DNA from 2 places in the Alteromonas sp. G5_S2_22_S1 genome. Region 2 is predicted to be linked to the other one. Evidence: predicted binding sites of a transcription regulator. Region 2 holds the regulator's gene; the other holds the start of a gene.
The links. Region 2 encodes FliA, which starts transcription of late flagellar genes. Its sites were predicted from a motif close to CTAAAGNTNNNNNNNNNNNNGCCGATA; they were not measured.
Positions count from the first base shown of each region.

Region 1: a site for FliA is predicted at 3,223-3,249, ahead of ACTRWF_RS07780 (VC2046/SO_2500 family protein). Genes of this name have one in related genera too.

Region 1 is NZ_JBQKUJ010000005.1:143,317-150,762, forward strand. It holds gene ACTRWF_RS07765 (DEAD/DEAH box helicase) at 1-931, shown strand, start outside; gene ACTRWF_RS07770 (EF-hand domain-containing protein) at 1,173-1,415, opposite strand; gene trhO (oxygen-dependent tRNA uridine(34) hydroxylase TrhO) at 1,474-2,469, opposite strand; gene ACTRWF_RS07780 (VC2046/SO_2500 family protein) at 2,636-3,190, opposite strand; gene ACTRWF_RS07785 (tetratricopeptide repeat-containing response regulator) at 3,312-4,952, shown strand; gene ACTRWF_RS07790 (putative DNA modification/repair radical SAM protein) at 5,273-6,514, shown strand; gene ACTRWF_RS07795 (TIGR03915 family putative DNA repair protein) at 6,531-7,328, shown strand.
Region 2 is NZ_JBQKUJ010000003.1:309,066-316,511, forward strand. It holds gene ACTRWF_RS05715 (protein-glutamate methylesterase/protein-glutamine glutaminase) at 1-127, opposite strand, end outside; gene ACTRWF_RS05720 (chemotaxis protein CheA) at 156-2,411, opposite strand; gene ACTRWF_RS05725 (protein phosphatase CheZ) at 2,424-3,179, opposite strand; gene cheY (chemotaxis response regulator CheY) at 3,214-3,597, opposite strand; gene ACTRWF_RS05735 (RNA polymerase sigma factor FliA) at 3,634-4,365, opposite strand; gene ACTRWF_RS05740 (MinD/ParA family protein) at 4,362-5,228, opposite strand; gene flhF (flagellar biosynthesis protein FlhF) at 5,234-6,667, opposite strand; gene flhA (flagellar biosynthesis protein FlhA) at 6,697-7,446, opposite strand, start outside.

The sequences.
Region 1 (7,446 bases), on a different contig from region 2:
CCGTGTTGCCGACCATCTTTTAGACAAAAGCGTATATCTAAACGGTTTAGAGCTGCTTATTTTTGATGAAGCCGACCGAATGTTAGATTTAGGCTTCTCTGCTCAGCTTAAGATGATCAACGACTATGCTGATCACAGAAAGCGCCAAACCATGCTGTTTTCTGCCACGCTCGACAATATTGAGCTTAAGCATATGACAACACAGCTGACCAAAGGGGCGGTGCGCGTAGCGGTAGGAGACTCAACTGCAGAGCATGGCGATATCGAGCAGAAGTGTTTCTTTGCAGACAATGTTGATAACAAAGATCAGATTTTACAGTTTGAGTTGGCTAATCGTACTTACAACCAAGCTATCGTATTTACTGCGACCCGTGAAGACACAGACAGAATTGCAGCATTGCTTAACGAACAAAACTTAGAAGCCATAGCGCTACGTGGTGACATGTTACAAAGCCAACGTGCAGCGGTTATGAGCGCGTTTGCTCGTGGACAGCACAGTATTTTAGTTACCACCGACCTCGCCTCGCGCGGTCTAGATCTGTCAAAAGTTGGCCTGGTAGTTAACTTCGACCTACCCAAAAACGCCGATGAGTATATTCACCGTATTGGTCGTACCGGACGCGCGGGGCAAAAAGGCGAAGCTTTCTCACTAATAGGCCCTCGTGATTGGAACAGCTTCGAAGGGCTTAAAAATCACCTTCAATATGCTTTAGAGTGTTCGCCGCACGACGAATTTTCAGCTTCGTTTAAAGGTTTCAAGCCTAAGAAAAAAGTGTCGAAAGGCGCAACTTCCCAAAATGGCAAAAAGCGCGTAGCGAAACCTGTTAAAGCAAACGTTAAAAAGCGTGTTGATACCATGTCTGGTGAAGATATCGGTATGGTCCCAGTGAAACGCAAACCACGCAAAACGCTCTCGGATGACGACGAGTAAGATCAACAACTATTGGGCTCTTACCATTCTAGTTAACCGGTTTAATTAGATAAGGCATCTTCGCGACGGTTCGATTTTCAGGCTTTTATTCAAACTAAATCCACTATAGTCACCGACTAATGGCAGACATAAAAAAACGAGTGCTTAAAAAGTCACTCGTTTTTTTGTTTCGGTGTAATCACTCGTCAATAACGATTACACGGGCATACGATATTAAAAGATGGTTAAAACAAGCTAGCGCTTAGTATTCCCACCACCCTTCTTGCCACCACTCCAAAAACTCTTCAAAGTCGATGTAACCATCGTCGTTACTATCGATAAGCTTAAAGCCTTCTTGTACGTGGCTAGCTTTTGTTTTTGGTGAAATTACGGTTAGAAGCTCGATGAACTCCGGCAAATCGATTTGGCCATTGCCATCACGATCGAAAAAGCTAAAGTCCTTCCTAATTTCTTCAATTTTAGATTCTGAAAGTTGAGTGCTCACTCGCATTCCTTATATCAACTGCAATAAACACGAGTGTAACGCCCTTCTTTCTGGCTGTCTATGCCTGATTTTCGTTTGCTTTAAGTGCGCGTAAACGTTGAGCTTCTGCTTTTTCTTTACGCTTTTGTTCCATGGTTAAACGTGCTTCAGTACCCACGTGTTCCTGTTGGCGCTCTTTGGCTAATTGAACCTGCTTTTCGCGCTCTCTAAAGCGTGCAATTTGATCTTCAGTGTGGGTGCCGAAGCAATGCGGGCAGCTAACACCCGGCTCGTATTTATCACTTTGCTTGTCTTCTGCGGTAATTGGTAGTCGACACGCGTAGCACTGCTCGTAATGGCTCTTTTCCAAATCATGGTTTACTGCCACACGATTATCAAAAACGAAGCAATCACCTTCCCACATAGACTCTTCTTTAGGCACATCTTCTAAGTATTGCAAAATACCACCTTCAAGATGATATACCTCTTCAAACCCTTGCTCTTTCAAATAAGCGGTAGATTTTTCACAGCGGATACCGCCGGTACAGAACATGGCCACTTTTTTGTTTTTAGACGGGTCGAGTTCTTTAGACACGTACTCAGGGAACTCGCGGAAAGTCTCTGTTTTTGGGTCGACGGCGTTTTTGAACGTACCAATTTCAATTTCGTAGCCGTTTCGCGTGTCGATAACCGTTACCTCTGGATCGCTAATTAGCGCATTCCAATCTTTTGGCTTAACGTAAGTGCCTACGGTTTCGCGTGGGTCTATGCCCTCTACACCCATGGTCACAATTTCTTTTTTAAGCTTTACTTTCGTGCGATAGAAAGGCTGCTCGTCGTGGAGCGATTCTTTAAAAGAGATGGGGTTAATGCGCGCGTCGCTGTTTAAGTAGGCCAACAGCGCGTCTATGCCTTCTCGGGTACCGGATACCGTGCCGTTTATACCTTCGCTGGCTAGAAGAAGTGTCCCTTTAATACCGTTAGCTTCCATAGCTTCTAGAAGGGGCTGGCGAATTTCTTTATAGTTTTCAAGCGCAACAAACTTATACATTGCGCATACAATATATTTAGACATATTTTAACCTTTGCTGATTGGAGCGTAAGACCAGTGCAAAAATGCGGCGCGCAATATAACAAAACTTCAGGGTAAAAACTAGGCCTGCTGTATTTGGCGCATTGAGTAGCCCTGTTTTACAATTCGCTTCAGTACGTTGATAGGCAGTAAACTAACCAGTGCTCGGCTAAGCGATGTTTTCAAATGGTGAGGTGTGAACAGCATCTGCATTACTTCCGGGGTTTTGTGTCTCTTTCACGGCAAGCATATCGTAAAGCAGCGTGTTGTCTTCCTTCATCGTATTGTTATATTGCTTTTTAATACGTTTCTGCGCTGCCAAACTGCAGTTATCTATCACATCGTCAGGCAGCCGTTTCGCATCATCGGTTTGTGCTAAGGGTGCCGGATTCATATTTAAATATAGTCGCGCCGTGGAAAAGTCTTCAGCAACCAAAGCCGACATTACGTCCATGTTTTTCCATTCACTTTCGTTTGCAGCAAGACTTGAACAACGGTAGTGACTCAGGGAAGTAAGCTCAGTATCAATGCCCGCTTTTTGAGATAATTCGCTATCTGCCGCCTCTATCTCAAAGGGCGCTGCTGTACTATGTTGCTGCATGGCAAGATAGAGTGAAAATAGCGCCCCTTGCGTTGATGCACGCGCAAGCACACCGCTGCGCTCCCAATAAATACTGGGGTCAATATGCGTTTGCTCATTTTGGGATGTAGCGTCTACAGACATGCATTCTGATTACTTGATTTGTATACTTATGTTGTCGGCAAGATAATGTTTTTCTTAAGCTTATTTTTTAAAGTTAGATATACTTCAATAAAGCCATAGCGCCCCTATTCATGGATTCGAAATGCAATTTAGCAATAAACAAGTACTGATTGTTGAAGATCAACGCCCCTTTCTTTTGCTACTCAAAGGGCTTATGCATTCTATGGGGGCCAGTGACGTGGTAACAAAGTCATCGGCGGAACAAGCCGTTTCCCTATGCAAAAAACATAAGTTCGATGTCATTATCTGTGATTTGCATTTAGGAGCAGATAATAAAAGTGGGTATGAGTTAATCGAAGAGCTTCGTACCAGAAGGCTTATTAACCCTACTTCTATTTTTATCCTTATAAGCGCTGATAGCGCCCGACCTATCGTGCTAGGCTCTATTGAACGCCGACCTGATGACTTTCTTGTTAAGCCCTTCTCTCAGGTTCAGTTAAAATCCAGGATTATTCGCGCTTGGCAAAAACGACAGTTTTTGCAACAGGCGTACAGCCTCATTGAGCAAGGTGAATGTAACAGTGCAATCGACCACATCGAATCTTTGCTCGATTCACCCTCACATTACAAAGGGCACTGCGAGCAACTTTTGGTTGAACTCTATTGGCGTATAGGTCAGCCAGAGAAAGCCCTTGACGTATTGAGCGACTACATTGACGGCAAACCTGTGCTTTGGGCACAGATCGCAATTGCAAAAACTTACCTTCAACTAAACGAATTCGACAAAGCAATAACGACGGCGAAACGAACGTTAAAACGAAACCGGTTTAATGCGGATGCCTATGACATACTTGCCCAAGCACAGCAGAAATTAGACGACGGCGAAAAAGCACTAGACGCCATTAAAGAAGCTATCAAGCTTTCGCCCTATTCTCTACCGAGACACTTTAAAGCGTGCGAAATTGGCAGGTTAAACGATGACTTAGTGCTCGCGGCTAATTCAAGTTTAGCTATATGGAATTTGTCGAAGCGGTCGGTTCATAAAACGAGCCTGCACTGGTGCGGTATTATTCGCAGTCTATTAGATGTAGCTGAGTGCGCTGAAGATAAAAAACAGCGCAATAAATACCAACAAGAAGCCCTACTTACACTTCAACGCGGAAAGTTTGACGAACACCTTCAAAAAATGGACCGGGACTTTGATGTAGATATCTTCGGTACGATTGTTAATGCCAGAATTAGCGCCATTGACGGCAAATTAATTGACGCGAAGCGGCATTTATCAACGTCACAAACCATGCTCGATGAAAAATACACCGAGGTTCCCACTGCTTTTATTCCAGACAGTATCAACGTTATGTACAAACTCGGTGAATTTGATGATGCGTTACAGCTAACTTCACTTCTCGAGTCACGTCACGACGAGCTCGATCAAAACAGTGCAAATATGTTAGAAACGCAAGCCCACAATGCACGGAAAAGTCTTGCTAGCTATCAGCAATTTAATCGAGAAGGCATTCAGCACTATCAGCAAAAAGATTACGAACGTGCAAAAGCGTCCTTTGCCTTAGCACAAGGTTTTGCACCGGTTAATACGGGTGTAGCGCTTAATTTACTTCAGTGTCTACTGCAGATAGTGATAAAAGAAGATAAAGCAGAAATGAAGCTTACCAATGAATGTAAGCGTTTGTTTAAGTTAATAGACGATATGTCGCTTAAAGCGCCGTATAACGAAAAGTATACTAATCTACGTGACGAACTTTCTAAGTACATCGGTTTTTGATTCCCCCCCTTTAACCGTTATATGGCTCATCTTTGCTCAAATAAAATATTCGAAACAGTCGGCGAAACCGGGCTATTTTAATTAAGCGCTTTTTACTCGTATCAAACCTTACACGCTCTAACTTCTCAATACGAAAATGTAGCTGAGATTCGTATATTAAATGCACAAATCTTCCAACGCCCAATTGTACTGTATATATATACATGATATAACGTGCAGAAATCACATGGCTACACAAACTAAATATACAGGTCCTTTTAAGTATCCCGCTTAAAATTGACCGATGTTAAGTAAATGCTTAGAGAAAGTAGTAATCTGCTATGCACGACAAACTGATACAAAAACTCGAAATTCTTTCAGATGCAGCCAAGTATGACGCTTCCTGTGCAAGCGGTTCGGCGGGTAAACGAAAGGCAGGCAAAACCGAAAAAACGGGGATAGGTTCGCTTACCGGCGGTTCGGGTATATGTCACAGCTTCACGCCTGATGGTCGGTGTGTTTCTTTACTAAAAATCTTAATGACCAATTACTGTATCTACGATTGTCACTACTGCATAAATAGAGTGTCTAGCAATGTTCGACGCGCACGATTCACCGTTAAAGAAACCGTGGACCTGACGCTGAATTTTTACAAGCGCAACTACATTGAAGGTTTGTTTCTTAGTTCAGGCATTGTTGGCTCACCCGATCTTACAATGGAAAGTATGGTACGTATTGCCAAATCTTTGCGCCTCGACCACGGTTTTAAAGGGTATATACACCTTAAAACCATTCCAAATGCCTCACCTGAGTTACAAGAAGAAGCTGGTTTATACGCAGATAGATTAAGTATTAATGTCGAGATGCCGACTCAACCCTCTTTAAATAAATACGCGCCAGAAAAAGATCTCGGTGCTATCCATGGCTCAATGAACACGCTAAAAGACAAAATTGCAGAGCACAAGGCAGATAAAACCTATACAGGTAAACGCCTGCCACGCTTTGCACCTGGTGGGCAGTCTACACAGATGATCATAGGCGCAGATGACTCTAATGATAAAGTTATTTTAGGGACCAGCGTTAAACTTTATGACCAACAAAAACTTCGCCGGGTTTATTATTCGGCGTTCTCGCCAATACCCGATGCATCTGAAGTGTTGCCGCTAAAGCCTGCGCCGTTAATTCGCGAGCACCGCCTTTATCAAGCTGATTGGCTGTTGCGTTTTTATGGGTTTACCCTTGATGAAATTGTTCACGATGACATGCTTGATATGGATTATGACCCTAAACTTGCGTGGGCATTACGCAATCGCCATGTTTTTCCGATTGATTTAAATAAGGCAGACAAATTGCTGTTGTTACGAGTACCGGGGCTTGGTGCTCGAACGGTGCAAAAAATTCTGGCGATTAGACGGCACACAAAGCTTAACTGGATAGATCTGACTAAAATGCGTTTACCACTTAAAAAGCTAAAACCTTTTATTAGCGTAGGCGACTATGCCCCTGATATTCACTTACTCGATAGTAATAATTTTGAACTTCAGTTCAAGCAGCCGAAGCAGTTTGAACTATTTAGCGCTTAAATGAAGTTGCTGTGAGATGGAAACAATTAGAATTAACTCAGTACCGGGGTTTGATGAGTGGCGCATGGCTGCAAGAGCGTGTTTAGCACAATCTATCCCCCCTGAAAATATCATTTGGCAAAGTGCACAATCAGTACAGGACGACCTATTCGGCCACAGCCAACCCTCTATTACGGGCACAAAGCCACAAAAAAGGCATGCTATTCCTAAATCTGTCTTAATGCTTTTCAAATATGCATTGTGTCATAGCGATGCTCACCGCTTCGCATTGTGTTATCGGGTGTTGTGGCGCGTTACGTTTGAAAACAAAAACCTAGTTCGGTTAAAAACTGATGACGATATATTGCAGCTTATGGCACTAGCTAAAGCGGTAAAGCGAGACGCGTATAAAATGAGCGCGTTTTTAAGATTTAGAGAGGTTAAACTCGATGGCAATGAACACTTTATCGCTTGGTACGAGCCTGAACATTTTAGCCTAGAGTTAAAGCTCGACTTCTTTAAAACCCGTTTTAAGAATATGCGATGGTCTATACTCACGCCTTATCGGGCGGCTCACTGGGATACAGAAACACTTATTTTAGAAGATAACCCTTGTTCGAGTGTGCTTCCAGATAACGATCATATTGAAAAATACTGGCTTACTTATTACGCTAATATCTTCAATCCGGCACGCATCAAAAAAGACGCCATGCTAAGTTCAATGCCCAAAAAATATTGGAAGAACTTGCCTGAAACGTCACTGATTGACGATATGATAAAACAGTCAGACACTAGAGCTCGCAAAATGATCACTGATGGGAATAAGCGCAAATAAAACGCCCGTTAACTGTGTGCCACTGCCCTTTAAATTTTTAAGACTCTTCGGCATAAGTAAGCGTAAACCAGACCTCTTTTAAATGAGTATTAGAGGACCGCTTTAGACAAGTTGCGGA
Region 2 (7,446 bases):
TTTCTAAGGCATCGCGCCCGTTTCTTGCTTCCCCAACAACTTCAAGCTCTCTATCATCGTCGAGTATTTCTTTTACTCGACGACGATAAAATGTCGAGTCGTCCACCACTAGGACTTTAAAGACCATGGATTATTATTCCTATTAATTCATCGCCTTACTTGATGGGTTTACGCGCGTACCGTTTTAGCAGGCTCGGAACATCTAAAATAAGTGCAATCCCGCCATCTGAAGTAATGGTTGCTCCCGCCATACCCGGCGTGCCTTGAAGCAAAGCATCAAGAGGTTTGATTACCACTTCTTCTTGACCTATTAGCGCGTCTACGACGAATCCAACTTGTTGTGTACCAATTTGTACTACAACCACGTGCCCTTTTTCTCTATTAATATCTTTAGGGCCACGAATTAGCCATTCGCCAAGGAAGAACAACGGAATTGCCTTTGAACGAACTATCATTGTTAGTTGGCCATCAACCGTGTTGGTCTTTTTGATGTCCATGTTTATTATTTCGTTCACCGCACCTAATGGTAACGCAAAGGTCTGTTTTCCTACAACAATCATTAACGTAGGCAAAATAGCTAAGGTTAGAGGCACTTTTATTTCTAACCTGGTCCCTTTTCCTAACTGAGAATCAATGTTTACGGTACCGTTTAGCTGGTTAATTTTGGTTTTAACCACGTCCATACCGACACCACGACCAGAAATATCGCTGATCTCTGTCTTCGTTGAGAAGCCCGGTGCAAAGATTAGATTGAACGCCTCAACGTCTGACATACGCGCTGCCGCATCTGCATCGAGAACGCCACGGCTAATGGCAATTTCCTTGAGCTTTTCGGCATCCATCCCTTTACCATCGTCTTCGATGGTAAGTAAAATATGATCGCCCTCTTGGGAAGCAGATAATTTAACCGTTCCCATACGAGGCTTACCTGAAGCGGCGCGATCATCAGGCATTTCAATACCGTGATCGACCGAATTTCGAACCAAGTGAACTAATGGGTCTGCCAGAGCTTCTACTAAATTTTTATCTAAATCAGTGTCTTCACCAACAAGCTCTAAAGTAATCTCTTTCTTCAAGCTTCGCGCTAGGTCACGTACAACACGGGGGAAGCGGCCGAAAACCTTTTTAATAGGCTGCATGCGGGTTTTCATCACCGCACCTTGGAGGTCGCCAGTCACTACATCTAAGTTCGCAATGGCTTTCGACATGCTTTCGTCGTTGCTGTTTATGCCTAAGCTGATTAGCCTATTTCTTACCAATACTAGCTCGCCCACCATGTTCATAATTTGGTCTAGACGCTTAGTGTCGACCCGCACCGTGGTTTCAGCCGGTGGGGCTGCGGCAGCTGCCTTTTTATCATCTTTCTTAGGCGCTGGGCTAGCCGCTTTGGGTTTCGCGGTTGAGCCTGGCTTAGATGGTGCGGCTGAATTTGACGTAGGCGCAGCTTTAACAGGTGCTGCTTGTTTAGCCTTCTGAACAGCTTCAGTCGCCGCTTTATCTACTGGTGGCTCAGGTGAAATAGGCGCTGTGCTTTGTTGCGTAGGGCCTTGACCTGAACCATGCAGCTGATCAAGAAGTGCTTCGAACTCATCGTCAGTAATTTCTTCATCGCTGCTTGAGTTCGATGGTGCGGGCGCTACCGGTGCTTTAGGTTCAGAGGCAGGAGCAGCGCTAGTTGCGAACTGGCCTTTGCCGTGTAAATCGTCGAGAAGCGCTTCAAATTCTTCGTCGGTGATATCGTCGCTATCGCCGCCAGCGGTCGGTGTCGTGGGTGCTGAAAGTGATGCTGGCGCGACTGATGGCTTACTTGCTGAAGAAGATTGACCTGGCGCATTTGAACCATGAAGTTCATCGAGTAACGCTTCGAATTCATCTTCGGTTATTTCGTCAATACCACCGTCGCTTGTGCCGCTAGGCACTTGCGCTGTAGGTTCTTCAATGACAAGTTCAGGCTCCGCAACAACTGACTCAGGTGCAGTGGCTGACTCTTCAGAGGCGCCAAAAATGTTTTCATCTGGCGTTTCCGGGCGACTTAATTTGTGCAATAAGTCGACAAGGTGTGCATCTGCAGGTTCGAGTGGATCGCGAGCTTTAACCCGCTCAAACATCTCTACCACCACGTCAGTGGCCTGCAAAATAATATCCATCAGTTCTGGGGTTAGGGTTCTTTGTCCATTGCGCATTACGTCAAAAACGTTTTCTGCACCGTGACAAATTTCTACTAACTCTGTGAGCGAAAGAAAGCCCGCTCCACCTTTAACTGTGTGATATCCACGGAAAATTGCATTCAGCAAATCCGCATCTTCAGGATTGTTCTCAAGATCAACGAGCTGTTCTTGTAATTGTTCAAGTATCTCTCCAGCCTCAACCAGAAAGTCCTGTAATATATCCTCGTCAACATCAAACGACATGCGCCCGCTCCCCTAAAAACCTAAGCTAGACAGAAGATCATCTACGTCATCTTGGCCAGAAACGACATCATCGCGTTTCTCGGCGTCAATAATTGGGCCTTCTGCCTCTACACCATCAACCTTATCGGCCTTAATGCTAGATGGTTTAGTTTGTTCTTCACCTTCGCGCTCGCCAAACATGGTTAGCATATTAACTAAGCTATCTTCTACCTCTTTTACAAGGTCGATAACGCGACGGATAACTTGACCCGTTAAGTCTTGATAGCCTTGAGCCATCAATACTTCGGTAAGTAACTGTGTAAGTTTAGCTGACTGAAGCGAACCGTCTTCCAATAATTCGTCTAAATCTGCACATAACGCTTTGAACTCGCCCAACTCGATTTGGCGGTTCATGAGCTTTTTCCACTCAGGCATCACTTTTTCGATACGCACCGACAGCATTTCCGCTATCGGCATACTCGCTTCCACAGCGTCCATTGTAGTATTAGCTGCTTTTTCGGTTTCTTCAATTACGTAGGTTAGGCGGGATTGTGCATCGGGAATATCGTCGGTAGCTAAGTTTTTGATGCGGTCGTCAATTTGAAAATTATTTAACGCGTCATGGAGTTGACGCGTTAACTTTCCTACTTCAGCAAATAGCTCAACGTTTTCCTTCATTGAGGCAGCTTCAAGTAGAGCGTTAGCAGACGCGTTGTCACCTTCTTCCAGATAGGTGACAAGCTGTTTGGCCTCTTCTAACGAAATTGGAACGTTTACATTCGTTGTCATCCAGTAAACCTCATTTATCTGGTGAGCGTCTGGATCAACCTAAACGTTCGAAAATTTTATCTAATTTTTCTTTTAAAGTTGCAGCGGTGAATGGTTTAACGACATAGCCGTTAACGCCCGCTTGTGCAGCGGCAACAATTTGCTCTTTTTTCGCTTCTGCAGTTACCATTAGTACAGGTAAATGCTTAAGTTTGTCGTCGGCTCTTATTGCGCGCAGCAAATCGATACCTTGCATTCCTGGCATGTTCCAATCGGTAACAACGAAATCAAAATCACCTTGCTGCAGCATAGGCAATGCAGTGCTTCCGTCATCCGCTTCCTGGATGTTAGAAAAACCTAAATCTTTAAGCAGGTTTTTGATGATACGTCTCATGGTTGAAAAATCGTCAACCACAAGAATTTTCATGCTTTTGTCCAAAATAGCCTCCAATGAGGGGTTAATTGTTATTAATTTCTATTCTTCGTCAGCTTGCCACGACTTCATTCGTGATTTGAGTTTTAACATGGCCTGACTGTGAATTTGGCTGACTCTTGACTCACTAACATCAAGAACTTCGCCAATTTCTCTTAAGTTCAGTTCTTCATCATAGTACAGTGAAAGAACAATTGCTTCTCGTTCAGGTAATGTCGTAATGGCATGGGCAAGCGCTTTTTGAAACGCGCCTTGCATTAAATCTTCAAGCGGCGCATCACTACCTCTACTCTGCTCAGTAGTAATTACATCTTCCGACACACCTAAATCTTCAATACCTACCAGCTTTCCCGCATTAACCTCATTAAGCATTTGGTGATAATCCTGCAAGCTTACATTAAGCTTATCAGCAATATCAGAATCTCTCGCATCGCGGCCTGTTTCGCTCTCTACCTGCGAAATAGCCTCGGTAATAGCACGTCCATTTCTATGCACTGAACGCGGGGTCCAATCGCCTTTACGTATCTCATCTAGCATAGCACCACGAATGCGAATGCCTGCGAAAGTTTCAAAGCTCGCGCCTTTCGACCCGTCGAAGTTACGCGCAGCTTCTAGCAAGCCAATCATACCCGACTGGATCAGGTCATCAACAAGAACACTGGCCGGCAATCGCGCCATCAAGTGATGCGCAATGCGCTTAACCAATGACGCATGTCGTTCGACTAACTGCGATTTATCGGTTTGTTGACGATAAGCGGCTGCCTTGCTGTTCAACGCTGACTTCCTACTGCTTTTTCTGCAACGAGTTGTTCAATAAAAAACTCTAGGTGACCGCCCGGTTGTGCCGGAATGGGCCACGTAAGGGCTCTACTCGCAAGCTGAGTAATAGCAACAGCGGCGGGAGAACCCGGATACGCATCAACAATAGCCGTTTGTTTTCTCACGGCTTTGCGGATATTCTCATCAAAAGGTACGGTTGCCACTAATTCTAGTGCAACATCTAAAAAACGCCCTGTCACTTTGCTTAATTTGCTAAATAATTCCTGACCTTCCCGTACATCGCGAACCATATTCGCCACAACTTTAAAGCGAAATACACCGTGCTCACGATTAAGAATCTTTATTAAGGCATAGGCGTCAGTTAACGAGGTGGGCTCATCGCAAACCACGACCATGATGTCTTGAGAAGCTTTTGAAAAACTCAACACCATGTCTGAAATACCGGCCGCGGTATCTACGATAAGTACATCGATTTGCGAACGCAATTCACTAAAGGCTCTGATAAGACCCGCGTGCTGCGTTGGCGATAATTCTGCCATTGATTGCGTGCCAGAGGTGGCAGGCGCAATTTTAATACCATGGGGGCCGGTGACTAACACTTCATCAAGTGTGCACTCGCCAGATAGCACGTGGGAAAGGTTTTTCTCAACCCGTAAACCTAGCATTACGTCTACGTTCGCCAGCCCGAGGTCGGCGTCGAGAACCATAACTCGCTTACCCTGCTTCGCCATAGCGATAGCGGTGTTTAGCGTAATATTTGTTTTACCTACGCCACCTTTACCTCCGGTGACGGCGATAACTTTGATTAACCGTGATTGCTTCATTTTTCTTAAGCTACTCGCTTGGTCGTCAATCATACTGCTTATGCTGTTTTAATTGCGTTGTTGCCACTAGTATGATTCAAACCGTACTTTTTATAAAGCTTTGCAGCGGCAGAAACTAAAGATTTCGCCTCCGCAATCTTAATGTCTTCAGGTACTTTCTGACCGTCGGTGACATAACTAACCGGCAGTTGATATTCTACTGCAGCGCTCAATACCTCTCCTAAAGAGTAGCATTCATCTAACTTTGTGAAAATACAGCCACTTAGTTCGATATCATCATAAGCCTTAATAATGCGCTGTAGGGCAGGATATTGTGTATTAGCCTGCGCTACCAAATATTTTTTAACTTTAGGCATTTGACCATTATCAAACTGCTTAATCTGTTTAATTAAACGGCTATCCCGTTGGCTAAATCCTGCCGTATCAATCAATACTAGACGCTTATGACGAAGTTGGAATAATAAATCCGCAAGTTCTTCACTAGTCTGCGCTTTTCTCACCGTACAGCCAATAATTTTTCCGTATGTCGCGAGCTGCTCATAGGCCGCAATTCTATACGTATCTATGGTAATCATTGCTACTGACTCTGCACCGTACTTTTGTGCATAGCGAGCAGCTAGTTTTGCAACCGTCGTTGTTTTACCTGTGCCCGTCGGTCCGACTAAGGCAACTGCACCTTGCGCACTAAGTATATCGTTTCCTGTCACATTTATGCGATTAGCCAATAGGTTAAGAAGATAAACCCATGCGTCTCGTTCATTATAGTGTGCTGGTGTATAGCTAATTAACTGACTGGCAAGTGCACTGCTTAACCCCATATCCGTTAGGCGGGTAATCAAGTATTGATGTACCGGTTTTTGACGCTTGTTTTTTGCTTCCATCAAGTCTGCAACCTGATATTGTAAAACATCGCGCAACGACGCTAACTCTTCTTTAATTTGCGCCAATTCTGCAGATTGAGAGACGGGTGCCTCGTCTAAGCTTGACGCTTGGTGGTCAGGAAACGTTGTTGCTCTACCTTCGTCTTGTGCAAGGTGCTGGCTTTCTACGTCATCAATAAAGGCTTCTGAGAAATCAAGGTGTGACGCAATTTCGTTGGCATGTCTCGCATTTGCAGACATAGGCTGATTATGGTTGGCTGAATGCGACTGCGATGCTGAAGCATTACTTGATGAAGGCGCACTACCGCCGTGCTGCTTTTCTAACAGAGCTTTTAAACTGTCGGGGCCATCATCACCGATAATCTCACTTAAGCTAGGCACGGCTTTTTGACCTGATGCTTTAGGGGTTGCTTTAGGCGATGTTTTAGGAGTGAAGAGTTTTGCTTCAGGCTCTTTATCATAGGCAGCAACAAGCTCAATGCCATCGGCAACTTTGCGGTTCGACATGATCACTGCATCACTGCCTAATTCAGCTTTAACTTGGCTTAACGCCTCACGCATATCTTTGCCGAAGAAACGTCTAATTTTCATTGCAACCTCTCCAATCACCCAGTGTCAGATTATTGACCGACCGAACTGACTATTTTTATTTGTTTGTCGTCAGGCACTTCTTGGTAAGAAAGCACATGGAGCCCAACAACCGAATACTTTAAGAAGCGAGACAGAACGGGTCGCAGCATGCCAGAGGTTAGGAGTACTGCAGGCTCTCCTTCTAACTCTTGCTGCTGACTGGCTTGCTGCAATGATTTTTGCAGCTTGTCTGCCAAACCTGGTTCGATACCAGCGCCATCTTCGCCACCTGCTTGAAGTGACTGGTGCAACATCTGTTCCAACTCTGGCGCCAAGGTTATGACAGGTATCTCTTTTGCCCCTTGGGTAATTTCTTGGACAATAAGACGTTTAAGCGCAATACGAACGGCAGAGACCAATACATCCGGGTCTTGGCTGCGAGTGCCGTATTCACTTAAGGTTTGAACAATAGTGCGCATATCGCGAATAGGCACGCCCTCAAATAGTAGGGTTTGAAGCACTTTTACCACCGTGCTTAGCGGCAAGATATCTGGTACTAAACCTTCCACCAATTTAGGGTGCTGCTTAGCCAGCATATCGAGTAACTGCTGCGCTTCTTCGTGACCAAGTAGCTGATAAGCATTGTTAGTTAACAACTGGCTGAGGTGGGTAGCCACAACGGTAGCTGCATCAACAACGGTGTACCCCAAGGTTTGCGCGTGTTCTCGTTTATTCGGCTTGATCCACACCGCATCTAAACCAAACGCAGGGTCTTTGGTGGCGCGACCTTCTAATTTGCC